DNA from 3 places in the Comamonas endophytica genome. Region 1 is predicted to be linked to each of the others. Evidence: predicted binding sites of a transcription regulator. Region 1 holds the regulator's gene; each other region holds the start of a gene.
What was found. Region 1 encodes HrcA, which represses chaperone genes, less so after heat shock. Its sites were predicted from a motif close to TTAGCACTCNNNNNNNNNGAGTGCTAA; they were not measured.

Region 1 (4,280 bases):
ACCTCAACGGCATGTTCTATTGCCTGCAGCAGGCCTTCAAGGTGATGCAGAGCCAAAGCCCGCAGGGCGGGCGCATCATCAACAACGGCTCGATCTCGGCGCATGCGCCGCGCCCGAATTCGATCGCCTACACCGCGACCAAGCATGCGGTGATGGGGCTGACCAAGACCGCGGCGCTCGATGGCCGACAGTACGACATCGCCGTGGGGCAGATCGACATCGGCAACGCGCTGACCGAGCTGGCCGAGCGCATGACGCAGGGCGTGCCCCAGGCCAATGGCGAGATCGCCGTCGAGCCGACCATGGATGTGGGCGTGGTGGGCCAGTCGGTGCTGTACATGGCCAATCTTCCGCTCGAGGCCAACGTGCTGTTCCACACCGTCATGGCCACCAAGATGCCTTTCGTCGGCCGGGGCTGAGGCCTGATCAGGCCAACGCTGCACGGGGTCGGTGGACCTATCCCGTGTGGCGGTATAGGGAATCCGCTGTAATGGAAGCTTGTGCAATGGGAACCATGCAATGACCACCAAGACCTCGCTGGACAAATCGAAGATCAAATTCCTGCTGCTGGAAGGCATCCACCCCAGCGCGCTGCAGCTGCTGCACAAGGCCGGCTACACCAACGTCGAGACCATCACGGGCGCGCTGCCCAATGACGAGCTGATGCGCAAGATCGCCGACGTGCACTTCGTCGGCATCCGCTCGCGCACCCAGCTGACCGAGGAAGTGTTCCAGGCGGCGCAGAAGCTCGTCGCCGTGGGGTGCTTTTGCATCGGCACCAACCAGGTCGACCTGAACGCCGCGCGCCAGCGCGGCATCGTGGTGTTCAACGCCCCCTACTCCAACACCCGCTCGGTGGCCGAGCTGGTGCTGGGCGAAGCCATCCTGCTGCTGCGCGGCATTCCCGCGAAGAACGCGGCGGCGCACCGCGGCGGCTGGCTCAAGACGGCCGAGAACTCCTACGAGATCCGTGGCAAGACGCTGGGCATCGTCGGCCACGGCTCGATCGGCAGCCAGCTGTCGGTGCTGGCCGAGGGCCTGGGCATGCAGGTGCAGTTCCACGACATCGTCACCAAGCTGCCGCTGGGCAACGCGCGCCAGGCGGCCTCGCTGCAGGAGCTGCTGGCGACCAGCGACATCGTCAGCCTGCACGTGCCCGAGCTGCCCTCGACGCAATGGATGATCGGCGCCGCCGAACTGGCGGCCATGAAGCCCGGAGCGATCCTGATCAACGCCTCGCGCGGCACGGTGGTGGAGATCGACGCGCTGGCCGATGCGCTCAGGTCGGGCCATCTGCTGGGCGCCGCGCTCGACGTGTTCCCCGTCGAGCCGCGCACCAACAAGGATGAATTCATCTCCCCGCTGCGCGGCCTGGACAACGTCATCCTGACCCCGCACATCGGCGGCTCGACCATGGAGGCGCAGGCCAACATCGGCCTCGAAGTCGCGGAGAAGCTGGTCAAATACAGCGACAACGGCACCTCGATCTCGGCCGTGAACTTCCCCGAGGTCGCGCTGCCGCCGCACCCCGGGCAAAAGCGCATCCTGCACGTGCACCACAACGTGCCTGGCGTGCTCTCGGCCATCAACCAGGTGTTCGCGCAGCACGGCATCAACATCGCCGGGCAGTACCTGCGCACCGACGAGAAGCTGGGCTATGTGGTGATGGACATCGGCGACACGCAGGAGCTGCCGATGGCGCAGCTGCTGGATATCGCGGGGACGATCCGCTGCCGCGTGCTGCTCTGAGCCTGAAGACAAAAAAGCCAACCCCAGGGGGTTGGCTTTTTCAACTGGTGGGCCTCCCGTGAGTCGAACACGGCACCAACGGATTATGAGTCCGCTGCTCTAACCAAGCATGAGCTAGAGGCCCGCAAACCTGAAGCCAGGGACTTGAGCTGCCCTGGCAAAACCCGCTCATTGTAGACGCTATCGGCGATGGCTCAGCGCATTGGTCACGAGCTTCGAGGTGATGTCGACAATCTGGATCATCCTGTCGTAGTGCATGCGCGTCGGGCCGATCACGCCCAGGGTGCCGACGACCTTGCCGTCGACCTCGTAGGGCGCGCTCACCACCGACAGCTCCTCGAAGGGCACCACATGGCTTTCGCCGCCGATGTAGATGCGCACGCCCTCGGCCTGGTTCGAGATGTCGAGCAGGCGCAGGATCTGCGTCTTTTGCTCGAAGAGGTCGAAGGCGCGGCGCAGATGGTCCATGTCGCTGGAGAAATCGCTCACGGCCAGGAGATTGCGCTCGCCGGCGATCACGACATCACCCTCCTCGCTGTGGCTTTCGGTGCCGACGTTGACGGCGGCCTGCATCAGCTGCGCGACCTCGCCGCGCAGCCGTTCGACCTCGCCCTTGAGGCGTTCGCGCACCTGTTCCATGGCCAGGCCGGCATAGTTGGCGTTGAGGAAGTTCGCCGCCTCGACCAGCTGCGCGGCGGTGTAGTCGACCTCGGTGAAGATCACGCGGTTCTGCACGTCGCCCTCGGGCGAGACGATGATGACCAGGAAGCGCTTTTCCGACAGGCGCACGAACTCGATCTGGCGGAACACCGAGCTGCGCTTGGGCACCATCACCACGCCGACGAACTGCGACAGGTTCGACAGCAGGTGCGCGGCGTTGGCGATGACCTTCTGCGGCTGCTCGGCCGGCAGCGCGGGCGCATGCAGGCCGTCGCGCTGCACTGTCAACATGGTGTCAACGAACAGACGGTAACCTTTGGCCGTGGGAATACGGCCCGCGGAGGTGTGCGGGCTGACGATCAGGCCGAGCTCCTCGAGGTCGGCCATCACGTTGCGTATGGTTGCAGGCGACAATTCAAGGCCCGAGGCACGCGAAAGCGTACGTGAACCTATTGGCTGGCCGTCGGCGATATATCGCTCGACCAGCGCTTTGAGTAACAACTTGGCACGGTCATCGAGCATGTAGTGATTTTAATGATGTAATTTCAAAATGACTTCTAAGTTCCGCCGCGTCGCGCTGATAGGGAAATACCAGTCGCCCGCCTCCAGCAGCGCCAGCCCCGACAGCGTCCGCCACGCCCTCCAGGATATCGCCAGCTTCGTGACCCGGCAGGGCTGCGAAGTCATCGTCGATGCGGATTCGGCCGCCAATGCCGGCATCGAGGGCTACCAATCGATGGATATCGACGGCCTGGGCACGCATTGCGACCTCGGGCTGGTCGTGGGCGGCGACGGCACCATGCTGGGCATCAGCCGCCATCTGGCGCGCTACGGCACGCCGCTGATCGGCATCAACCAGGGGCGCCTGGGCTTCGTCACGGACATTCCGCTGGGAGATTATCAGGCCCCCCTCACGCCCATGCTCCAGGGGGAATATGAGGAAGACCTGCGGCCCATGATCCGCGCGCGCGTCATGCGCGGCGAGCAGCTGGTGTTCGAGGCGCTGGCGATGAACGACGTCGTGGTCAACCGCGGCGGCACCTCGGGCATGGTCGAGCTGCGCGTCGAGGTCGGCGGGCATTTCGTCGCCAACCAGCGCGCCGACGGCCTGATCATCGCCACGCCCACGGGCTCGACGGCCTATGCGCTGTCGGTGGGCGGCCCGATGATGCACCCCTCGATTCCCGCCTGGGTCATGGCGCCGATCGCGCCGCACACCTTCTCCAACCGGCCCATCGTGCTGTCGGATGCGACCGAGGTCGCCATCGAGGTGGTGGGCGGGCGCGATGTCAGCGCCAATTTCGACATGCAGTCGCTGGCCTCGCTGCTGCATGGCGACCGCATCCTGGTGACCAAGGCGGAACATTCGGTGCGCTTCCTGCACCCCAAGGGCTGGAATTACTTTGCCACCCTGCGCAAGAAACTGGGCTGGAACGAGGGGATGAATTGATATGGCGCTCAAACGCATTGCACTGCGCGACTTTGTCATCGTCCAGGCGCTGGACCTGGATCTGCACGGCGGCTTCACCGCGCTGACCGGCGAGACCGGCGCCGGCAAGTCCATCCTGATCGACGCGGTGCAGCTGGCCCTGGGCGCGCGCGCCGATGCCGGCGTGGTGCGCGAAGGCGCGTCGCAGGCCGACATCTGCGCCGAATTCGAGTGCCCGGCGCGGCTCAAGCCCTGGCTCGAGGAAGGCGGTTTCGCGCTGGAGGACACGCTGCTGCTGCGCCGCGTGATCGACGCGCAGGGCCGCAGCCGCGCCTGGATCAACGGCGCGCCCGCCACCGCCACGCAGCTGCGCACCGTGGGCGAGCAGCTGCTCGACATCCACGGCCAGCATGCCTGGCAAAGCCTCACGCGGCCCGACGCG
Region 2 (4,280 bases), 170 kb from region 1:
CTGCGACGGAAGCCGCGTTCTGCAGGGCCGTGCGCGTGACCTTCGTGGGATCCAGGATACCCATTTCAATCATGTCGCCGTAGGTGTCGTTGGCGGCGTTGAAGCCGAAGTTGCCTTGGCCCTTGAGCACGGCATCGACCACGACCGAGGGTTCGCCACCGGCGTTGGACACGATCTCGCGCAGGGGCGCTTCGACAGCCTTCAGGATCAGCTTGATGCCGGCGTCCTGGTCGGCGTTGTCGCCGGTCAGTTGGCCCACGGCCTGCTTGGCGCGCAGCAGCGCCACGCCACCACCGGCCACGATGCCTTCTTCCACAGCTGCACGGGTGGCGTGCAGTGCGTCTTCCACGCGGGCCTTCTTTTCCTTCATTTCGACTTCGGTGGCAGCGCCGACCTTGATCACGGCCACGCCGCCGGCCAGCTTGGCCACGCGCTCTTGCAGCTTTTCGCGGTCGTAGTCGGAGGTGGCTTCCTCGATCTGGATGCGGATCTGCTTCACGCGGGCTTCGATTTCAGCAGCCTGGCCAGCACCGTCGATGATGATGGTGTTTTCCTTGCCGATCTCGACGCGCTGGGCCTGGCCCAGGTCTTCCAGCGTGACCTTGTCCAGCGTCAGGCCGACTTCCTCGGCGATGACCTTGCCGCCCGTCAGGATGGCGATGTCTTCCAGCATGGCCTTGCGGCGGTCGCCGAAGCCAGGCGCCTTGACGGCCACGACCTTCAGGATGCCGCGGATGGTGTTCACCACCAGCGTCGCCAGGGCTTCGCCTTCGACGTCTTCGGCAATGATCAGCAGCGGGCGGCCGGCCTTGGCGACTTGCTCCAGCGTGGGCAGCAGGTCACGGATGTTGCTGATCTTCTTGTCGAACAGCAGCACGAAGGGGTTGTCCAGGATGGCGGACTGCTTTTCCTGGTTGTTGATGAAGTAGGGCGACAGGTAGCCGCGGTCGAACTGCATGCCTTCGACGACTTCGAGTTCGTTGTCCAGGCTCTTGCCTTCTTCGACGGTGATGACGCCTTCCTTGCCGACCTTGTCCATCGCGTTGGCAATGATCTGGCCCACGGACTCGTCGGAGTTGGCCGAGATCGAACCGACCTGGGCGATTTCCTTGGAAGTGGTGGTGGCCTTGGACTGGCTCTTGAGCTGCTCGACCAGCACGGCCACAGCCTTGTCGATACCGCGCTTCAGGTCCATGGGGTTCAGGCCGGCGGCAACGTACTTCGAGCCTTCGCGCACGATGGCCTGGGCCAGCACGGTCGCGGTGGTCGTGCCGTCACCGGCGATGTCGTTGGTCTTGGAAGCCACTTCCTTCACGAGCTGGGCGCCCATGTTCTGCAGCTTGTCCTTGAGTTCGACTTCCTTGGCCACGGACACGCCGTCCTTGGTCACGGTGGGAGCGCCGAACGAGCGCTCGAGCACCACGTTGCGGCCCTTGGGGCCCAGGGTCACCTTGACCGCATTGGCCAGGATGTTCACGCCTTCAACCATGCGGGCGCGTGCTTCGCCACCGAAAACTACGTCTTTAGCTGCCATTTTGATTCTCCGAATTCAGTTAACTGGAATGCTGGGAAGGAGAAGATTCACTTCTCGACGACCGCGAACAGGTCGTCTTCCTTCATCACCAGCAGTTCGTCGCCATCGACCTTGACGGTCTGGCCGCTGTACTTGCCGAACAGAACGCGGTCGCCGACCTTGACGTTCAGGGAGATCAGCTCGCCCTTGTCGTTCTTCTTGCCCGGGCCGACGGCCAGGATCTCGCCCTGGTCGGGCTTTTCGGCAGCGTTGTCGGGGATATAGATGCCGGAAGCGGTCTTGGTTTCGTTTTCAAGGCGCTTGACGATCACGCGATCGTGCAGAGGACGAAGTTGCATAACATCTCCAAATACATCAACAGTTGAAACAACACTGCCAAGCCGAAGTGGCTTGGCATTCGAATTGCCTGGGGCAGGTGCTGTTAGCACTCTACTCCAATGAGTGCTAATCATAAGGCGTATTTTTGCCGTTTCAAGGGTTTTTGCTGCAAGCGCCTGTTGCGGAGTGTGGACAGATGGAGCGGCCGGGCACCCCGCCGGCCGCGGGGACTTCAGCCCTGCGCCGTCGGCGGGGTGGCCATCATCATGGTGGGCACGGCCAGCGGCAGGCCGGCGTTCTTGAAGTCGTCGAGGATCGTGAACAGCAGGTCGCTGCGCACGCCGCCGGCCAGGCGCGGGCTGGCAACGTAGCAGATGGCCTGGAAGATCAGGCTGCCGTTCTCTATGCCCTCCAGGCTCAGCGAGGGTGCCGGCGTTTCCAGCACGCCCGGGTGCGCGCTGCATGCTGCCAGCATCAGCTCGCGCACCCGCTTGGCATCGGTCGACAGCGGCATGGGCAGGCGGATCAGCACGCGGCCCTCGGCGCTGGTCAGCGTCATGTTGCGCACCGTCTTGGTGATGAATTCGGAGTTCGGCACGATGACGATGGAGCGGTCGCCCTGCTGGATCTCGGTGGCGCGCACGTTGATGCGCTTGATGTCGCCCTCGGTCGTGCCCAGCACCACCCAGTCGCCGACCTTCACCGGCCGCTCGGCCAGCAGGATCAATCCGGAGATGAAGTTCTGCACGATGGCCTGCAGGCCGAAGCCGATGCCCACCGACAGCGCGCTGGCGATCCAGGCGATGCGGTTGATGCCGATGCCCATGGCCGACAGCCCGGCCGCCACCACCAGCACCACGCCCACGTAGTTGAGCAGCGTGGACAGCGAGCTCTGCATGCCCGGCTCCATCGTGGTGGTGGGCAGGTAGCGCTCGCGCAGCCAGCGCTGGAAAATGCGCAGCGCCACGAAGCCGCCGACCAGCACCGCCAGCGCGCTGAAGATCGCCCCGGGCTTGATCTGGAATTCACCGATCGTGAGGCCGGCGCTGATGCGGTCGGTCTGCTGCAGCACCTCGTCCGGGCGCGTGCCCAGCTGCGCACCCAGCGCGATCAGCATGTACAGGAACAGCAGCACGCGCGCCAGCGCCGACAGCACCACCGCCGCCTGGTCGAGCGTGCTGGACGAGAAGTGGAAGCTCTTTTGCAGGCGCTGGCCGAATTCGCCGCGCGAGGACACGAGTGCCATGAACAGGTCGTCGGCAAACTTGAACAGCACGTAGAAGCTGATGGCCACCAGGCCGGTCCAGGCCAGCTGCGTGGCCACCAGGCTGGCCACGCTGATGTAGCCGACGCCCACCAGCAGCACCACGCCCACCAGCGCCAGCGTGACCAGGCCCAGCGCCAGCCCGACCCACAGTGGGCGCGGCTCGGGTGGCGTTGCCTTGTCGTCCTGCTCCTGCTGTGGCTGCGGCTGCGGCGTGCGCAGGCGCACCAGCGTGGCCGCGATCATCAGCACCAGCGCCATCGCGGTGATGCCCTGGCAGGCACGCAGCGCGGCGGTGCTGAGCTCGGAGATGCCGGCGACCTGCGTGGGGATCCACACCAGCACGCTGACCAGCGCCACCAGCCAGGGATAGAGGCGCAGCCGCAGCGCCAGTTCATTGGACAGCGCCGGCAGCCGCCACGACGGCCGGGCGTTGGCCAGCAGCGCGCGGCCCAGGCTGGTCACGTAGACGATGTACAGCACGGACTCGTCGACCAGTGCCACCAGCTTGCCCGACATCGGGCCGAAGTCGGCGCGCGCGCGCAGCGTCTGCAGGAAGCCCTGCAGCGCCAGCGCCACCACCGTCATGTTGACCACGACGATGGCGATGACCAGCAGCGAGCGCCGCAGCCGCCCGCCCGGCAGCACCTGCTGCGCCAGGCGCGCCAGGCCGCGTTCGGCCAGCACGTCGCCCACGGTGATGGCCAGCAGCGCCAGCACCAGCGCCAGCAGCACGGAGCCACGGTTTCCTGGAGCAGCCAGCCTTGCGCCGGCGGCCTGCAGCTCGTCCGCCAGCGGCGCCAGGCGCGCGCGGTCGTCCGGCCAGGCCTGCGCCAGCTCGCGCCAGAACGCGCCGCCCAGAGGGAAGGGGGCACGGTCGGTCAACTGCGCCTGGAACAGGTCGCGCTCGCGGGTGCGCAGCGCCTCGCTGCGCTGCTGCGCGTCCACCACGATCAGCCGCGCGAGCCGCAGGTCCGCGTCCATGGCGCTGCGGTCGCGGATCAGTGTCTGGCGCTGGCGCTTGATGTCGGCGTCCTCGCTGGTGCCGGGGGCCGGGGCCGCGCCCAGCTCACCCAGCCGCGCATTCAGGGCGTTGAGCTCGCCGGTGCGCGCGTCGATGATGCGCTTGGCGTCGGCGCTCAGCGCGGCGAAGCTGGCCTGCAG
Region 3 (4,280 bases), 1.4 Mb from region 1:
CCCGTGCCGGAAATTGATCCGCAGATTATCCCGGAGTCTGCCGCCCGCGGGTCGGACGCGGCGCCAGCGTCAGGTCCGCCGGCCGCGCCGGGCGCCATGGACCGCCTGCGCCAGATGTTCGGCGCGGGCAAGCCGGCGCCGGCGCCGGCCGTTCCCGCCAGCGCAGCGCTCCCCCCTCCTGCCCCGCCCGCCGCACCCGTGCCTGTGCCTGCACCCATGCCAGTCCCCGCACCCGCGGTGCCCCCGGCGGAGCGCGCCCACTGGCTGGGCCGGCTCAAGGCCGGTCTGCGCAAGACCGGCTCCAGCATCTCCACGGTGTTCACCGGCACCAAGATCGACGAAGCGCTGTATGAAGAGCTCGAAGATGCGCTGCTGATGGCCGACACCGGCGTCAAGGCCACGCAGCATCTGCTCACCGACCTCAAGCGCCGCGTCAAGGAGACCAAGGCCACCGACCCGGCGGCCGTGAAGGAACTGCTGGCCCAGTCGCTTGCCGACCTGCTGCAGCCGCTGGAAAAGCCGCTGGTGATCGGCCAGTTCACGCCCACCGTCATCATGGTCGCGGGCGTCAACGGCGCAGGCAAGACCACCTCCATCGGCAAGCTCACCAAGCATCTGGCCGACGAAGGCGCCAGCGTGCTGCTGGCCGCGGCCGACACCTACCGCGCGGCCGCGCGCGAGCAGCTCGGCGTCTGGGCCACGCGCAATACCGTGGAGATCGTCAGCCAGCAGGGCGGCGACCCCGCGGCCGTGAGCTTCGATGCCGTGACGGCGGGCAAGGCGCGCAAGAAGGATGTGGTGCTGGTCGATACCGCGGGCCGCCTGCCCACCCAGCTGCACCTGATGGAGGAGCTCAAGAAGATCCGCCGCGTGGTCACCAAGGCCGATGCCACGGCGCCGCACGAGGTGCTGCTGGTGATCGACGGCAACACCGGCCAGAACGCGCTGGCGCAGGTGCGCGCGTTCGACGACGCGCTGCAACTGACCGGCCTGATCGTGACCAAGCTCGACGGCACCGCCAAGGGCGGCGTGCTGGCCGCGATCGCGCAGGAGCGCCCCGTTCCGGTGTACTTCATTGGCGTGGGCGAGAAGCTCGAGGACCTCGAGACCTTCAACGCCCGCGAGTTCGCGCAGGCGCTGCTCAGCTAAAGGCAGTCACGCACCCACTGCGTGTAGTCCCCCAGGCACTGCTCGGTGCGCACCAGCAGCTGCGGCACCTCGTAGGGGTGCTCGGCGCGCAGCCGCTGCATGAGCTGCGGCAGCGTGTCGGGCAGGGTCTTGAACACCACGCGCCATTCGTTCTCCTCCTGCAATGCGTGTTGCCAGAAGTAGTGGGAAGTGATGGGCTCGGTTTGCACGCAGGCCGCAAGCCGTGCCTGCAGCATGGTTACGGCCAACTGCCGTGCGTCTTCGGCACTGGCCACCGTCGTGGTGACGACGCACAGTGCGACCCAGGATGGTTCAGAGGACATGCTGGAATGTGAAGCAAAGAGGCAAACAGTCTAGATGGGCGCTGGAGCCCAACCTGGAGGCAAGGTCAGGCGCGACCTACGGATGAGGTTGGCACAGGCCGTCAATGGTTAAGGAACTTCGCCTTTAGCACTCCCTCTAATAGACTGCTAATATGAAGATATGGAAGAAAGGACTTCAATGACCTCCACATCCGCAACCGCTGCGACGACCACCCTGGCACCAGCCAACCCCTGGGCGCTGGTGCCCCCGCTGGGCAATCTGGATGCCTACATCACGGCCGTCAACCGCCTTCCCATGCTCACGCTGGAAGAGGAACAGGACTACGCCCGTCGCCTCAAGAATGACAGCGATCTGGACGCAGCCGGCCGTCTGGTGATGTCGCATCTGCGGTTGGTGGTGGCCATCTCGCGCCAATACCTGGGTTACGGCCTGCCGCATGGCGATCTGATCCAGGAGGGCAACGTCGGCCTGATGAAAGCCGTCAAGCGTTTCGACCCCGACCAGGGCGTGCGCCTGGTGAGCTACGCCATGCACTGGATCAAGGCCGAGATCCACGAATACATCCTGAAGAACTGGCGCATGGTCAAGCTGGCCACGACCAAGGCCCAGCGCAAGCTGTTCTTCAACCTGCGTTCGATGAAGCAGGGCCTGAAGGCCGACGCCGCGGCGCTGGACGAAGGCACGCACCGCGACACGCTCAGCGCGCAGCAGGTCGACACCGTCGCGAAGAAGCTCAATGTCAAGCGCGAGGAAGTCATCGAGATGGAGACCCGGATGTCGGGCGGCGACGTGCTGCTCGATCCCTCGCCCGCCGATGACGGCGAGAACGCCTTCGGCCCCATCGCCTACCTGGCCGATGGCTCGCATGAGCCTACGGCAATGATCGAGTCGCGCCAGCGCGACGCGCTGGCCACGGACGGCATCAGCCTGGCGCTGGGCGGCCTGGACGAGCGCAGCCGGCGCATCGTCGAGGAGCGCTGGCTCAAGGTCAACGACGATGGCTCGGGCGGCATGACGCTGCACGAACTCGCCGCCGTCTATGGCGTGAGCGCCGAGCGCATCCGCCAGATCGAGGCGGCCGCGATGAAGAAGATGAAAAAGACGCTGGCCGAATACGCTTGATTCTGCGGCGGAGATAATCGGCGCACTGCCCTGTCGGGCAGTGCGCTTTTTTCATGGCGCGCCAGTCACACCTACCGATAACGATCCGAGGAGTTCGCATGATTTCCAGACTGACCCGCCGCACGCTGCTGGCCTCGGCGGCCTGCGCCGTGGTGGCCGCCGCCGTTCCGGCCGTGGCCTGCGCGCAGGCAGGCGCTGCCCCCTGGCCCACGCGCCCGGTGAAGCTGATCGTCGGCTTTCCCGGCGGGTCGTCGCCCGACCTGGTCGCGCGCACGCTGGCGGAGCCGCTGGCCAGGCTGCTGGGCCAGCCGGTGGTGGTCGAGAACAAGGTCGGTGCCGGCGGCAACATCGGCGCCGAGGCAGTGGCGCATGCCACCGACGACCACACGCTGGGCCTGATGATCAATGGCAACATGACCATTGCCAAGCTGATCAACCCCAAGGCCACCTACGATCCGCTCAAGGATCTGCAGCCGGTGAGCCTGGTGGCCACCGCCCCGCTGGCATTGGCCGCGTCCGCCAATGCCCCCGGCGCCACGGCCGCAGAGTTCTTCGCGGCCGCGCGCGCCAGCGGCGACCGCTGGAGCTACGGCAGCCCCGGCATAGGTACCGTCGCGCATATCGGCATGGAACTGCTCAAGGCGCGCGCCGGCATTGCGCCGCTGCATGTGCCCTACCCCGGCAACCCGCAGGTGATCAACGGCATCATCGGCGAGCAGATCCAGCTGGCGCTGCTGCCCCCGGCCATGGCCGCGGCCCAGGCGCGCGCCGGCAAGCTGCGCGTGATCGGAGTGACTTCCACCAACCGTTCCTCGCTGGTGCCCGAATACCCGAGCCTGACCGAAGCCGGCATTGCCAACTACCAGATGGAAATCTGGAACGCGGTGGCCGCGCCGCGCTCGATGCCCCAGCCGCTGGTGCAGCGCCTGGGCACGCTGTTCAGCGAGATCGCACGCAGCCCGGACATCCGCGCCAAGCTGTTTGCCCAGGGCTGGCAGGTGGCGGGCACCTCGTCCGAAGGCCTGGCCAACCGCATCCGCACCGATGTGCAAGTGATGGGGGAGATCATCCGGAGCCAGAAGATCACGGCGCAGTGAGTTGACGCAGGCCCTTCCTCAGGGCCTGCGCCAGGGCTTACGCCTTCTCTGTCAACAACGCCTTCACATCCGCTGTCAGTACCTGCGGCCCGCTGCCATAGCGCTGATAGACGCGCAGGCGGCCCTGGGTGTCGTACACATAGCTGCCAGCCGAATGGTCGAGGGTGTAGCTTTGCGGCGTGCGGCCTTCGACCTTCTTGTAGAAGATCTTGAAATCCTTGGCCATGGCTGCCGTCTGCTCGGGCGTGCCGCGCAGCGCGACGAAGCTGGGGTCGAAGCTCTCCATATAGGCCTTGAGCACCTCGGGCTGGTCGCGCTCGGGGTCGAGCGTGACGAAGACGCCCTGCAGGCGATCGCCCTCGGCGCCCAGCTGGCGCTTGGCCTCGGCCAGCTCCTGCAGCGAGGTCGGGCAGACATCGGGGCACTGGGTGTAGCCGAAGAACACCACCACCACCTTGCCGGCGAAGTCCTTGAGCGTGCGCTGCCGGCCCTGCGCATCGGGCAGAGAGAAGTCGCGCGCGTATTCAGCGCCGGTCACGTCCACGCCCTGGAAGCTGGCCTTGGTTTCGCGGCTGCAGCCAGCCAGCA

Region 2: the regulator HrcA is predicted to act here: its motif matches at 1,956-1,982, upstream of M9799_RS05800 (co-chaperone GroES).
Region 3: the regulator HrcA is predicted to act here: its motif matches at 1,597-1,623, upstream of rpoH (RNA polymerase sigma factor RpoH).

The regions. Positions count from the first base shown of each region.
Region 1 covers NZ_CP106881.1:1,132,096-1,136,375, forward strand. Annotated here, with positions in the region: gene M9799_RS04945 (SDR family oxidoreductase) at 1-419, shown strand, start outside; gene serA (phosphoglycerate dehydrogenase) at 520-1,749, shown strand; tRNA gene M9799_RS04955 (tRNA-Ile) at 1,795-1,873, opposite strand; gene hrcA (heat-inducible transcriptional repressor HrcA) at 1,930-2,931, opposite strand; gene M9799_RS04965 (NAD kinase) at 2,960-3,859, shown strand; gene recN (DNA repair protein RecN) at 3,861-4,280, shown strand, end outside.
Region 2 covers NZ_CP106881.1:1,302,244-1,306,523, reverse strand. Annotated here, with positions in the region: gene groL (chaperonin GroEL) at 1-1,534, opposite strand, end outside; gene M9799_RS05800 (co-chaperone GroES) at 1,582-1,872, opposite strand; gene M9799_RS05795 (DUF3772 domain-containing protein) at 2,085-4,280, opposite strand, start outside.
Region 3 covers NZ_CP106881.1:2,544,355-2,548,634, reverse strand. Annotated here, with positions in the region: gene ftsY (signal recognition particle-docking protein FtsY) at 1-1,149, shown strand, start outside; gene cutA (divalent-cation tolerance protein CutA) at 1,146-1,472, opposite strand; gene rpoH (RNA polymerase sigma factor RpoH) at 1,651-2,595, shown strand; gene M9799_RS11505 (Bug family tripartite tricarboxylate transporter substrate binding protein) at 2,694-3,692, shown strand; gene M9799_RS11500 (SCO family protein) at 3,730-4,280, opposite strand, start outside.